2 regions of the Paenibacillus sp. 481 genome follow, and region 2 is predicted to be linked to the other one. Evidence: predicted binding sites of a transcription regulator. Region 2 holds the regulator's gene; the other holds the start of a gene.

Region 1 (7,307 bases), 2.7 Mb from region 2:
GTCTTTATTCTGGTCAATCCCGCGTAAAAGCTTGAAAGCTCCATTGTCGCTCGTTACCCGCGCATAATGTCCTGTCGCCAAGTAATCGGCGCCGAGATCAAGCGCTTTTTGCAAAAATTCACCGAACTTGATTTCGCGATTGCACATGACATCCGGGTTCGGTGTGCGTCCGCGACGGTATTCGTCTAAGAAGTAAGAGAACACTTTATCAAAATATTCCTTCTCGAAATTAACCGTATAATAAGGAATGCCGATATGCTCGCATACGCGACGTACGTCTTCTGCATCTTCCTCTGCTGTACAGTGGCCGAATTCGTCTGTATCATCCCAGTTTTTCATAAAGATGCCGATCACGTCATAGCCCTGTTGCTTCAGCAGGAGCGCGGTAACGGAAGAATCGACACCGCCTGACATGCCGACGACGACGCGAGTGTCTGCGTTCGATTTTGTCATTTAGAATCACCATCTTTGCTGCGAGTATTGTTTGGCCCGCGTAATCATTTATAATTGTAACATATGGCGCTTTTATAACGAAATGCTGAACTTTTGTCAAGTGTATGTCCATTTCTGTGAATAGGTTGCTAGATTGTTGCCCATAACGAGTATAGTTGTGTTACGATATACAGGGTGCCTTAATCGGAATACATTGTTTTAATTGCATAAAATTATACAATGGTGATAAAGTCATGACAACACAATATTCGTGAACAAGACGCTAGGTAGTTATACTGGTAAAATGAATAATTACAACCTACAAAGCCTATGAAACCTACAAACTTACGAAACCAATAATGAGGTGTAAACATGAAGATTTCAACGAAAGGCCGTTACGGCTTAACGATTATGATGGAATTGGCAAGGAGCTTTGGTGAAGGACCGACTTCTTTGAAAAGTATTGCCGAGCGTAACAACTTATCTGAGCATTATTTGGAGCAACTTATCGCTCCGCTGCGTAACGCAGGGCTTGTAAAAAGTATTCGCGGCGCTTACGGCGGTTATATTTTGGCTCGCGAGCCGGAAACTGTATCCGCAGGCGACGTGATTCGCGTGCTTGAAGGGCCGATCTCACCAGTTGACTTTACCGAAGAGGATGATCCGGCAAAGCGCGATTTGTGGCTGCGTATTCGTGACAGCATTGCGCAAGTGCTGGATACGACGACGTTGGCAGACCTGATTCATTTTAAAGGCGAAGGCAGCCTTAATAGCTACATGTTCTATATTTAAAGGAGATTGGCAAAATGGAACGGATCAACTTTGACCATGCAGCGACGACACCGCTTCATCCAGCTGTCATCGACGTGATGGTAGCCAGCATGCGTGATGTATACGGAAATCCGTCCAGCGTGCACGCGGCTGGACGGGAAGCAAAGCTTGCGCTTAATCAGGCGCGCGACCGAATTGCGGCGCGTTTAGGCTGCAAGCCGCAGGAACTTATTTTTACGAGTGGCGGCTCGGAAAGCGACAATACGGCGCTGTATGGCGTGGCTATGGCAGCTTGGCTCAAATCGGGCAAGCAGGTGAAGCCGCATCTCGTGACGACTCAAATCGAGCATCATGCCGTGCTGCACGCGTGTGAGCGCTTGGAGCGTCTTGGCTTTGAAGTGACTTACGTTGCACCGGATGAGTTCGGGCAAGTTCAGGCAGACGACATTGTTGCAGCATTGCAACCGAATACGTGCTTAGTGAGTGTCATGTATGGGAACAACGAAGTTGGAACCTTGCAGCCGATTGAGCAGATCGGGGCACGCGTTCGTGAGCGTGGCGTCCTTATGCATACGGACGCGGTACAAGCTTTAGGGTTGGTGCCTTTGCATCTTGCGTCACTGCCTATTGATTTTGCCAGCTTCTCTGCACACAAAATTAACGGCCCTAAAGGTGTGGGCCTGTTATATGCACGTACGGGTGCTGCGTGGGACCCGTATTTGTACGGTGGAAATCAAGAGCGCAAGCGCCGCGCGGGCACGGAAAATGTAGCGGGCATCGTCGGCTTCGCAGAGGCGGTAGAGCTTGCAACTAGTGATGCCGAGTCCGCAGCGAAAATAGAGCTGCTGGGCCAAATTCGCCATACGCTCTGGACGGAACTATGTGCACAGCTCGGTGCTCATGTCGTGCTGAACGGGCACCCCGAGCAAGGCTTGCCGCACATTTTAAACGTTAGCTTTAGCGGTGTGCCGACCGAATCGCTACTTATGAATTTGGACATGGAAGGCATATTGGCGGCAAGCGGCTCAGCGTGTACGTCAGGATCGCTTGAAGTGTCGCACGTGCTGCAAGCGATGCGACTTGATCATGAACGTGCTCGCACGGCTGTTCGATTCAGCTTCGGTTTGGGCAATACTATAGAACAGGCACAATTTGCCGCTCACCAAATTGCAACCATCGTAACACGCGTTCGTACTAGACGATAAGGACATGAATTAGCGTGATTGGAGGGGCTTAGCGTGGACGGCAAGTTACCGTGCTGAAATTAGTAAGGCATACATAGCCGTAACGCTAGCTATAGGAGGCCCCGACATGAAGCTGCTAGAATTAATTGGTTTGCCTGTTTACGATATTGTGACTGGCAAGCGGGTGTCCAAGGTGAAAGATATTTGGTTGTCAGAACAACATTGCATCACCCATATTGAGCTTGAAGGGGTGTCCCGTTTTGAGCGCGTCATACGGTATGTAGCTTGGGAAGATGTGACGGGCTGTGGAGAGGATGCCATCATGATCGTGGACAACGAAGCTGTCCAACATTCAGCAGAGGTATTTCACGAACGAAAGTTCCTCCATGGTGGTCAGCATTTGAAAGATTTGCCTGTCGTCACAACGGAAGGCATTCAAGTGGGATGGGTAGCAGATGTTTATTTTCAGCCAAATATGGGTAACCAGTTAATAAGTCTAGAAATTACAGACGGGTTGCTATCCGACCTTCTGGAAGGTAGACGACGCATAGATTGGACCAGTCAAATGACTTGGGGTGAAGATGCTATCGTCGTGCAAGAAGGCTGACAGAGGCGAGATAGGAACAAATTTACGTATGGACGGAATGGTGAAGACGATGATTCGATGCCCAAATTGCAACTCGAAAGACATCGGAAAAATAGGCTCCCACCAGTTTTATTGCTGGGGATGTTTTATTGAATTGACTGTGAACGGAGAAAAAATGTCCGTATTTCAAGTGGAGGAAGATGGTTCATTAAGCTCGCTGGACGATTTGTTTTTTGGCGATGACCTTATGCCGCCTTCTTTCCCAGAGGCGCAAGCTTCGACGTAGTCGCGTACACGTACGATAGCGGACTTTACATTTTAGCATATAGGCATACGTTTGCGGTGTAACAGCGCCTGAACTTTAACCGATAAGGTTTTAGTTCAGGCGTTTTTTGTGTTTCCTGAAAAGTGTGAGCAATATCATATTGCGAGTTTATTTTGTAATTCATAATACATGTAGTGGGATGTTGAATAATAAACACTATATGTAGTGTTTCATAAGATAAAGAGGTGGGCAATGTGTCATTAATACCGATCCAGCCATTAGAGCAGTTGACTGCATCGTTGGACGAAATTGTCGTAGGCGACAACCATGATGTGATGCAGGAAAACGCAAACGTTGACAGCAGGTCGCCAATGGGAATGATGGGCAAAATGGCTAGTGAAAGTGCGCGCTGGTATGCCGTGCAGCACTTGCTTACGCCTGAAGCACGTGAAGCCATCGAGCAAAATATAATGTATCCGCACGATCTCGATTTTTACGCTTCCGGCACGACGACTTGCTGCCAGATTTCGCTCGCCAAGCTGCTCGCGAGCGGCTTTAACACAGGTCATGGGCATATGCGTCAGCCGCAAGACATCAAGAGTGCGCTTGCACTCGCCTCGATTATTTTACAGGCGAATCAAAATCAGCAGCACGGCGGTCAGGCTTACCCGACGTTTGATTATGATGTGGCGCCGTATGTGCGGCGCACGTTTGAGCGTCATAGACGCTACTTAAGCGGGTTGCCGCTAGGCGCACAATTTGCTGTCGAGCAGGAGGCTTGGAAATTGACCGAGCGCGACGTCTATCAGGCGTGCGAGGCATTTATCCACAACGCTAACTCGATGCACTCGCGCGGTGGTGGTCAGGTGCCGTTTATTTCGATTAATTACGGCACCGACACGTCAGTTGAAGGACGGATGCTTGTCCGTCAACTGCTGCTTGCGACGCAGGCGGGTCTTGGCAAAGGGGAGACACCGATATTTCCGATTCAAATCTTTAAGCTGAAGGACGGAGTCAATTTTCAACCTGAAGACCCGAATTACGATCTATATTTACTCGCGCTAGAAACGACAGCCGAAAGGTTGTTTCCGAACTTCGCATTTCTCGACGCACCATTCAATGCGCAGTACGATGACGGTACACCAGAGAGCGAAGCTTGCTATATGGGCTGCCGTACCCGTGTCATGGGAAATGTAAACGGCAAAGAAACACCACTCGGCAGAGGCAACCTGTCTTTCACCTCGCTGAATCTAGTTCGACTTGCGCTGCTCACGGGTAGCGAGGCGGGCTTTTTCCTCCGCTTGGATGAGCTGCTCAGCATCGCCGTGCGTCAATTGCTGACGCGCTATGAGTATCAAGCTAGCAAGCGGGCACGTGACTTTTCGTTTTTGATGCAGCAGGGGGTGTGGCGTGGTGGCGAGCAGTTGCGGCCAGAAGATGAGCTGCGTGAGATATTAAAGCAGGGCACGCTTAGCGTTGGCTTTATCGGGCTCGCGGAAGCGCTTGTCGTGCTGACCGGTAAACATCACGGCCAGTCAGATGATGCTTGGCAACTAGGCATGCGCATCGTTCAACATATGAGACGCCGCATGGATGAGGCGATGCATGCGACAGGAATGAACTTTTCGTTAATCGCGACTCCCGCGGAAGGGTTGTCTGGTAAGTTTACGAAGCGGGATCGTCGTGATTTCGGAACGATTATGAATGTCACCGACCGCGACTATTACACGAATTCGTTTCATATTCCGGTCTACGCTAAATCACTCGCCTACGACAAAATTCGGTTGGAAGCACCGTTTCACGAGCTGTGCAATGCGGGACACATTACGTATGTCGAGCTGGACGGCAGCGCCAAGGCGAACCCGCAAGCGCTGGACAAACTTGTGCGCACGATGGCAGCTCACGGCATCGGCTACGGCTCAATCAATCATCCGATCGATCGCTGCCGCGCATGCGGCCACCACGATACGATCGAGCAGCGCTGCCCCGTCTGTGGAGCCGGAGAGCACGAGATCGAGCGCATCCGCCGCATTACTGGTTACTTAGTTGGCGATATGAACAAATGGAACTCTGCCAAGCGCGCAGAAGAAGCAGAGCGGGTGAAGCACGGATGAGCTTAACCGCCTTGCGCGTCCTCTCGATCGTACATGATAGCGTTGTGGACGGTGAGGGCTTACGCAGCGTTGTCTTTTTTAGCGGCTGCCCGCATCGCTGCTTCTGTTGTCACAACCCACAATCTTGGCGGTTTGAACAAGGAACCGCGATGACGGTAGAAGAGGTGTTCCAAGCGCTTATGTCCAATCCGCTGTGTGAGGTTACGCTATCTGGCGGAGAGCCATTTATGCAAGCTAAGCAGGTTAAAGTACTCGCACAGCGTCTCAAGCAAGCGGGTAAGCATATTTGGGCGTATAGCGGCTACACGGTGGAGCAATTATTATCAGGCACAGTGCACCAGCAAGAGCTGCTTCGCTATATAGATGTGCTGGTGGACGGGCCATTTCGGCTGGAGCGCAAAGTTCCAGGCTTACGATTTCGCGGCAGTGACAATCAACGGATATGGATGTTGCAAGAAGGTAAACCAAGCGGGTTAATTTTTTCTTAGCCTACATATACTTTACTGTATGAAGCTCGTCCGAACGGAGTGTGGAGTGCAGTGGAGCGCTTATTTAAAAATAAACTATTCATTTATGGCATATATGTATTGCTTGGTCTAATCATCGTTTACTTTCTGTTTCAGTTAAAGCCGTTGCTCAGTCAAGTTTATTTGTTTATGAAAACGGTGCTCGCCCCCTTTTTTATTGCGATGATTATCGCTTACGTCTTAAATCCTGTCGTTACGCTGCTCAATGAACGAAAAGTGCCGCGCACGATGGCTGTGCTGCTCATTTATGCCGTATTTATCGCTTCGATAACGGTCATTTTAATGAATATGATTCCGATGCTGTTAAAGCAGCTTCAGGAACTCAATTCGCAAATGCCGAACTTGACGGTCAAAGCAGAGAAGTTAGTGGATGGTCTCAACGATTCATCTATCATGCCACAGTCGGTTCGTTCTGGGCTAAACAACTGGATTTACGCGTTCGAAGAGAAGATGGCACGAGGCATTGCCGATTTTATGGACAATATCGGGGCGACGATTAATATGTTGTTTATTGCGATGATCGTGCCGTTTCTTATTTTTTACATCCTTAAAGATTTCGACGTGTTTGAGCGCACGATTATTGCTTACGTGCCAAAATCGCACCGCAAACATATGGTTATGATGCTGAAGGACATTGATTTTGCACTTGGCAATTATATTCGCGGTCAATTTCTCGTCTGTGTCATTATCGGCGTACTCGCGTACATCGGTTATTGGATGATTGGAATGCCCTACGCGTTGTTGCTGGCGTTGTTTGTGGCGATTTTCAACATCATTCCGTATTTGGGCCCGTACTTTGGTGCGGCTCCAGCGCTTATCGTTGCCTCAACGATTTCGTTGAAAATGCTCATATTTGTAGCTATCGTCAATACGCTATGTCAAATCATGGAGGGGAATATTATTTCCCCTCAAGTCGTGGGGCGGACGCTGCATATGCACCCGCTCGTTATCATTTTTGCCCTGCTCGTTGGTGGCGAGTTGGCTGGCGTTGTTGGGTTAATTTTGGCCGTGCCTTTTTTCGCTGCGATGAAAGTTGTGCTTCAACATGTGTTTACGTATTATATTCGGCGCAAGACGACGTAACCGAAATAATGATGGGTAAGGAAGTCCGTATCAGCATGCGCTGGTGCGGATTTTTTTCTGCTCAATTTTAGCTTAACAGCGTTTCAAAAAAACGATTACCGGGTACATATAGCGCGACAACGACAACGATGTCGACAACAATGACGATAGACGGTACGCGGATTGTAACAAATTGATTCGTTTCCACGTTTAGGTAAGTGTAGCTGTATACTGCACGAATGCAGATATCCATTTTGAAGGGGGAAACAGACTGTGAAACGATTGATCGCGATCGGGCTTACCTTTGTGTTGGCAGCGGAACTGGCTGTCGGAACAGCAGGTGCTATGGCAAATATAGAGACGCAT
Region 2 (7,307 bases):
GCCTGCGACAATCGCGCGTCGTGTTGCTTCTCCAAAATCATGGACGATTTGTAACACTTCTTCATGAGATAACGCTTTAGGTGCTTGGTCGATACTATAAAAACCACGATCAAGAAGTGGCGCTACATGGCTAGCACTCCACGTTTCTTGATTTGGAACTAAACGAGGCACTGCAAGTCTTCCCCCATGGTAGAGCTGCACTACCGCTTTAGCGCCACCTTCATGAATCACTTTTGCAAGTCGAGTAAGCCCATCAATTGTCCCGTCATGATCAATCGCCATTTGCCCGTCAAAGCCTTTACCACTTTTTGCGACATAAGCACAGGCTGTAATGACTGTTCCAACACCATTCGCACGCAAACGATAATAATCAAGCTCTTCTACTGATACATAATCATGTTGATCTGCGGAAAAAGTGGTCATTGGAGCCATCATGAGTCGATTTCTAACTTGCACGCCACTATTAAATGTGAAATTTTGAAATAACCGTTCATATCGCTTGCTCATGTTATCCTCCTTATAAAAAATCCCTCACGCCAAAATGCGCTAAGGGATTCGTTAGATTCGTTTCATTACTTAAATTGTTTCATCCATTGCATAAAGTTAACAATTACAGTATCTAGAAAAGAAATCGTCGCTTCATCCGTTAAATGGCCTTCTGAGTCGAATTTTTCGTGTGCAGAACCAACATAGACTTCATTCATTGGCAACAATGGTGAGTTCAGACCACTGGCAAATAAGATGTCTCGTAAATGCATTTGCGCTTTAACTGTACCCATTGCACCCATTGACGCACCCATCATGATAGATGGTTTGCCGTGCATGACTTTATCCACCCGACTCATCCAGTCAATAGCATTGCCTAAAACGCCTGGAATTGTTGAGTTATATTCTGGTGTAACCCAAAGCACGGCGTCTGCTGCATTTACTTTTGCTTTGAAATCTATCACAGCTTGCGGTGCATCAAGCTCGATGTCTTGGTTATACATTGGTAAATCACGTAAGCTCAAGATTTCTAGTTCAAATGTTTCTGCATAACGCTTTTGTATATGTTGTGCTAACTGCAAATTCAATGATTTTTCACGGATACTTCCTACGATTGCTACTATTTTCATCTTTCTTCCTCCTGGTTTAGTCCAATTGATTCTATAAAATCAATGACTGTATTTCGTGAGTAATGGCTTCGCTTCCCTTTGTCAGAAGTGCAACGAACCGCTTCATATTCGCGCGTGTAATAGCGTCCTTTGGTGCAGCAATAGCAACAGCAGCAATGACTTGTTCTTGCTTAAAAAGCGGCACTGCAATACATCGAATACCCACGACTCGTTCTTCATCGTCGAATGCGTAGCCCTGTTTCTCAATTACCTTCAAATGATGCATAAATAACTGCAAATCCTCAAACGTGTTTTCAGTTGCCTTCACAAAGGATAGCTTTTGCAACCATTTTTGCTGGGTGCTGAGTGGTAAATTAGCCAAAATGACCTTGCCAAGTGCTGACTGATGTAAACGTGAACGATTCCCAATCTCCTCTTGAGCCGGCACTGTAAAAGGGGCATGTAATACTTGTGTCATCACAAGATTCGTCTCATCCATTTTCCCGATATACACACTTTGCCCAAGTTTTTTTGCCAGCTTATAAACAGACTTTAAAGATACCCAATCAAAATCTGCTCTTCTCTCAAAATGGCCACAAAACATCTTGTGATTCAAATGAAATTGATTCTGAAATTTATACACATAATCCATTTCTGCCAATGTGGCAAGTAAACGGAATGCCGTAGATTTGTTCAAATCAAGCGTATTTGTAATTTCAGTAAGTGTGAGTGCTTCTTGTTGTTTGATCAACTCCAGTATTTGCAAACCCTTTTTCAAAGTGGCTACTTCATATTGTCCCATCTCTTCACCTCAGTCCTCGCCTATATTACTTTTATTAAAAAAATACTGCAAAAAAAGAGAATTAAGTTTCAAATAATGAAACCGAAATTGTTCTCTATGTTAAGTTATACAAGTCCTTGGTATGTTTCTGGATTATTTATATATAAAATATATTTACTATACTTTATAAAGTATATTATGAGTATTAATAGTGTGTCAAATGCTAGCCAAAGCGCTTATGTTGAGAAGTTGTCATAGAAAAAAGACTATCTCTCAATGATCGAAAATGATCAAGAGATAGTCTTTTTTATACAACTTATGGATTTAATTTCTTTTTCAAAATCCATCAAATTTAAAAATTGCATAGCATTTATCTTTAACTTCGAGTTTTAAGCATATCCTTACTGCAATTCGATAATGGTCTTTTGAGAAGGTAGACATGGAGATTTTCATGGTTGTTCCAAATTCCCATCTACAGGATGTAGAGGAACAAGAACCTTAGCAGAAGTCGCGGAAAAGCCCACCTTGAATTCATCAAGTCTCATTCATATTTGGGAAAACAAAAAAAACGGCATCTCTGCCGTTTTGACGATTAAGTATGGTGGAACCTAGGGGGATCGAACCCCTGACCTCTTCACTGCCAGCGAAGCGCTCTCCCAGCTGAGCTAAGGCCCCATGTCGTAAAAAAATTATAGCACCGAATGCATTTTTTTGTCAATATTCAATATCTAACGAAATAACCATATCCATCACACATAAGATCAACATAATCATTTTCATCTAACCGCTCAACTCGCGCTCTAATCGCACTCTAACCTCGCCAGCCACTCCAGTCCCACAGTCACTCCACATTGCACATTGCACATTGCCGCAAAAATAAAAGTGTGCGCATGCCTCTACAATCAAGACAAGCACACACCATTATAAACGCCACAATCAATAAACTAAAGCCCAAGCCTACGGCTCCTGCACATCCCCTAACGGGTTTTTAGACAGCAGGTGCGTAAGCTCCTTCATAAACATGCTAATATCTTTAAATTGACGATATACCGAAGCAAAGCGCACATACGCCACCTCATCCACCGGATACAGCTGCTCCATCACGAAATCGCCAATAACGCGGCTCTCCACCTCAGCATGCGCCGTGTTGCGCAATTGCTTCTCCACTTCGGATGCCATCATCTCTAAGCGCTCAACTGAAACTGGACGCTTTTCGCAGGCACGAATTAATCCGCGCAACATTTTTTCGCGACTAAATTCTTCGCGGCTGCCATCCTTTTTAATGACGATTAGCGGCGTTTCCTCCACCATTTCAAACGTTGTAAAACGTTTGCTACACTGCTCACATTCACGACGGCGACGAATCGACTTGTTGTCGTTTGCCGGGCGCGAGTCTAACACTTTTGTCCCAAAATGATCGCAATAAGGACATTTCATTTCCATTCCTCCATCCTATTCACACCTGATGTACATCAATTAACTAAAAATCCCAACCGTTACCTGTAATGAAGTTCGCCAGATTGCGCACAATACAATTACCAACCGCAAGGAGGTGAATGAAATGAGCAACCGTTCCAGCAATAACTTAGTCGTTCCTCAAGCGTCCGGAGCTCTTGAGCAATTGAAATTCGAAATCGCTCAAGAATTAGGTATCAACCTTTCTCAAGACGGTTACTACGGTAACTTGGCTACACGCGATGCCGGTTCGATCGGTGGTTACATCACGAAACGTCTCGTGCAAATCGCAGAGCAACAACTTGCAGGTCAATACTAATTTAGTTTGACGAAGAGGCGTCGGTACAAGATAGCTGCAAGGCATCTTGACCGATGCTTCTTTTTATATCGAACCATGCTCATCCATGAATGAGCCATGTTACATCAGCGAATAAATACTTTTGTACTTTTCATAATAATGAATGACCCGCTTCACGTACTGCCTTGTTTCACCAAACGGAATTTGGTCCTGCGCCGTGTCATACTGTCCATCCCACGTTCCATTGCTCAGCCACTTAGACACGTTTCCAGGGCCCGCATTATAAGCCGCAATCGCTGCAATCCTATTTCCTTTGAATTGTTTATGTAACGACTTCAAATACCAAGCACCAAGCCGAATACTCGGCTCTGCCTCATTTTTCAGCTGGTCTAAAGACCATTGCTTGTCCACCTTCAACTGCTCCATGGCCCAAGTTGCCGTGTTCGGCATCAGTTGCATAATGCCAATGGCTCCTTTTCGCGATTCACGACCTAACTCGTAATTCGTCTCGACACGAATGACAGCTGCAATAAGCAGCGGGTCAAGATTGTAGGTGGCCGCAACCTTTTGAATGGACTCTTCAAAATGAATCGGGTACATCCACCGCGCCAACCACTGCGACTGAAAAAACAATAAAAACAAAAAGCCGAGAAATAGCAGCAAAAATATCCGCTTTTTTCTCATCAGCCTCATCCAACGATCAATCATAAGCCCAGACAGCCTTGCTCAGTTAAAAAGTGCAGCACTTGCCGTTCGGTTTCCTCCAAACTATGACTGTTGTCAATGACAACGTCAGCTCGCTCACGTTTCAGCTCGATATCCATTTGCGCAGCCAGCCTTTGCCTAGCTTGCTCCTCGTTACTACAATCTCGGTTCATTAAGCGCTGCAATTGAACATCCCGCGGGACGTACACAACCATAACCATTTGAAATAGCGATTCCATGCCCGATTCAAACAACAAAGGGACATCAACGACAACAAGCTTATCGGGATGCTCCTGCTCATATTGACTCATCTGTGCCATCATACGCGCACGAATAGCGGGATGAGTGATCGATTCCAGCAACTTGCGCTGTTCTGGATTAGCAAACACGATTTCACCCAATCGCTTGCGATGCAGCGAGCCATCTGAGAGTAGCATGTCCGCTCCAAATTGATCCGCTATTTTTTGTAATGCAGGACTGCCAGGAAGAACGATCTCCCTGGCAATCTGATCAGCATCAACAAGCAAGGCGCCATGTCTCACCAACATTTGAGAGACCGTACTTTTTCCCGAAGCAATTCCGCCGGTCAATCCGATGTTCACACCCTCACCTCTTCCGCAATCATCTGGCTATAATAATTTAGCTATGCCCATCCCAATTAACAATATTCCAGGTAAAAAGGTGACTCTCCGTATCCACAGCCAATGCGAGCATGTCATTCCAATCTGGATGCCTAACCGTAAAAAAGCTCCGCTAAACAACGCGATCATGAGCGCAGTCGCCAACGGCGGAAAGCCGAGCAGCGCTGCACCAATGCCAGCACCGAATGCATCTAAGGACAATGCAATTCCGAGCCACGCCGCCTCTGAAGCGCTAATCGTTCCCGAACGATCAAGGTCAGCCGCATCAGGCGTTCGTAAAATTTGAATGACAAGCCCAAGCCGTTTCAATTGAATGCGGGCAATCGTCTTGTAATCATCGGCTCGTTGTTTAGCGCGAACACCTGCATAGAGATCAGCATAAGCATTGGCACTAGCACGAGCATTAGCAGTTGCATTAGCAGTTGCATTAGCAGTTGCATTAGCATGAACATTAGCATCAGCACTTGCGCTAGCATTGGCATGAACTACAGCATGGGCATCCACACGGATATCCCCACGCCCCAGCTCCACCCGCTCAACTTCATCCACAGCAGATACTCGTACTAACGCTTCAGTTGCAGATGAGTCTCTCGATTGCGGTTGCAGCGCTCCAGCCGTGGATGAATTCTCCGCTTGCGATTGCAGCGCCCCAGCCGCGGATAAATTCCCCGGTTGCTGCTGCAGCGCTTCGTTGGGCTCCTCGTGCTCACCCGAGCGCGAAGATCGAACAAACTGAACCATCGCGAAACAACCGATCACGATTAAAATAAGTCCGCCAACCCAACGAGCCGCTTGCGCAGAAAACAAGTGAATAAACCATAATCCCACCTGCATGGAACATAAAATGATCAAGCCGGAACAGATCGAAATAATAACGATAGAAGTCCAAGGAATACGAAGCTTGCGCAGCCCGTATGTCATTCCTACTCCGAAGCTGTCTAAGCTTAGCGAAAAAGCTAAAGCCAGCATCGATGCAACTTGAATGAGCAACATACTCCCTCCCTCAGTGTGCTTGCCATATGACCCAGCTTGGGTTAAGCCTCGTTCACAGGTTCGTGAACGCAAGCCCATGACATCAATTACGACATCATATGGGCACGTGCGGAGAGGGGTGCATCTATTGTTTTATTTTAGACCGTCTGGCATCGCGGACAAAAGTGGGTGCCTCGGCCCCCGACAACTGTCTTTTCAATAATCGTGCCACAATCGTGGCATGGTTCACCTTGTCGGCCGTACATTTTGAATTGATGCTGGAACATGCCCATTTCACCTTGTCCATTTACATACGACTTAATGGACGAGCCTCCAGCATGGATAGCTTCCTGCAACGTCTGCACAATTTCTTGATGCAGACGAGCATACTCCTCATCCGTCAGCTTGTCCGCAGGACGCAGCGGATGAATATGTGCGCGGGACAAAGCTTCATCCACATAAATGTTACCAATGCCCACCACAATATGTTGATTCAACAGCACAGGCTTAATCGCGCTCCGACGCTTGCGCATCGCTGCGGCGAACGCCTCGACCGTAAACTGCTCGCTCAAAGGCTCAATACCTAGCTTATGCAAAGGCGCCATTGTCAGATCGTCGCCTGATTTGAACAGGTGCATCGTGCCGAATTGGCGCACATCTTTGTATCTTAATTCAGTGCCGTCTTCAAAATGGAAAATAACGTGCGTATGCTTCTCAACAGGCTCATTCGCCTCATAGACGCCGTAACGACCTTCCATTCGCAAGTGAGACACAAGGACAAGACCGTCTAGCAAAATACGCAAAAATTTGCCGCGTCGTTCTACTTGTTGTATCGTATGTCCAGCAAGCGCAACACAGAACTGCTCTATTTCTAAAGGACGCTGAATAATACGAGGCAATGTTACCGTCACTCGTTCAATCCGCTTCCCCATAATTAACGCATTCAAAGTTTGTTTTACCGTTTCAACCTCCGGTAATTCCGGCATATTCAATCACCCCGTTGTCCATTATACCGAAAAATGACCTAAAACGGCCAAAATGGTTTATTTTTCATCCAACCGCTTCTCACGCTTACATCTTGTACTCTGGAACGGCCTAGTTTACTTATTTCGCCTCGTACCAGTTCGCTCCTGTAGACACATCCGCACGCAATGGAACATCAAGTGCTAACGCTTGCTCCATCACCTCTGGCACAAGCTGCTTCATTTTGTCCAGCTCATCCTGCGGCACTTCAAATACCAATTCATCATGCACCTGTAAGAGCATGCGGCTTCTCAATCCTTCATCGCGCAAGCGCTTGTCCATATGCACCATCGCCAGCTTAATAACATCAGCTGCTGTACCTTGAATCGGCGTATTCA

What was found. The regulator NrdR, encoded in region 2, represses ribonucleotide reductase genes. The targets are predictions, from matches to a motif close to AACACNATATATNGTGTT.
Region 1: the regulator NrdR is predicted to act here: its motif matches at 3,451-3,468, upstream of KIK04_RS03985 (anaerobic ribonucleoside triphosphate reductase).

What each region holds. Positions count from the first base shown of each region.
Region 1 is NZ_CP075175.1:963,112-970,418, reverse strand. Features, by position in the region: gene mnmA (tRNA 2-thiouridine(34) synthase MnmA) at 1-453, opposite strand, end outside; gene cymR (cysteine metabolism transcriptional regulator CymR) at 805-1,224, shown strand; gene KIK04_RS04000 (cysteine desulfurase family protein) at 1,239-2,408, shown strand; gene KIK04_RS03995 (PRC-barrel domain-containing protein) at 2,515-2,994, shown strand; gene KIK04_RS03990 (hypothetical protein) at 3,044-3,259, shown strand; gene KIK04_RS03985 (anaerobic ribonucleoside triphosphate reductase) at 3,493-5,352, shown strand; gene nrdG (anaerobic ribonucleoside-triphosphate reductase activating protein) at 5,364-5,840, shown strand; gene KIK04_RS03975 (AI-2E family transporter) at 5,892-6,962, shown strand; gene KIK04_RS03970 (SwmB domain-containing protein) at 7,215-7,307, shown strand, end outside.
Region 2 is NZ_CP075175.1:3,959,821-3,967,127, reverse strand. Features, by position in the region: gene KIK04_RS17495 (NADH-dependent flavin oxidoreductase) at 1-507, opposite strand, end outside; gene KIK04_RS17490 (NADPH-dependent FMN reductase) at 573-1,115, opposite strand; gene KIK04_RS17485 (IclR family transcriptional regulator) at 1,147-1,896, opposite strand; tRNA gene KIK04_RS17480 (tRNA-Ala) at 2,475-2,550, opposite strand; gene nrdR (transcriptional regulator NrdR) at 2,833-3,312, opposite strand; gene KIK04_RS17470 (alpha/beta-type small acid-soluble spore protein) at 3,437-3,649, shown strand; gene KIK04_RS17465 (lytic transglycosylase domain-containing protein) at 3,749-4,336, opposite strand; gene coaE (dephospho-CoA kinase) at 4,333-4,935, opposite strand; gene KIK04_RS17455 (MntP/YtaF family protein) at 4,963-5,967, opposite strand; gene mutM (DNA-formamidopyrimidine glycosylase) at 6,105-6,932, opposite strand; gene polA (DNA polymerase I) at 7,051-7,307, opposite strand, start outside.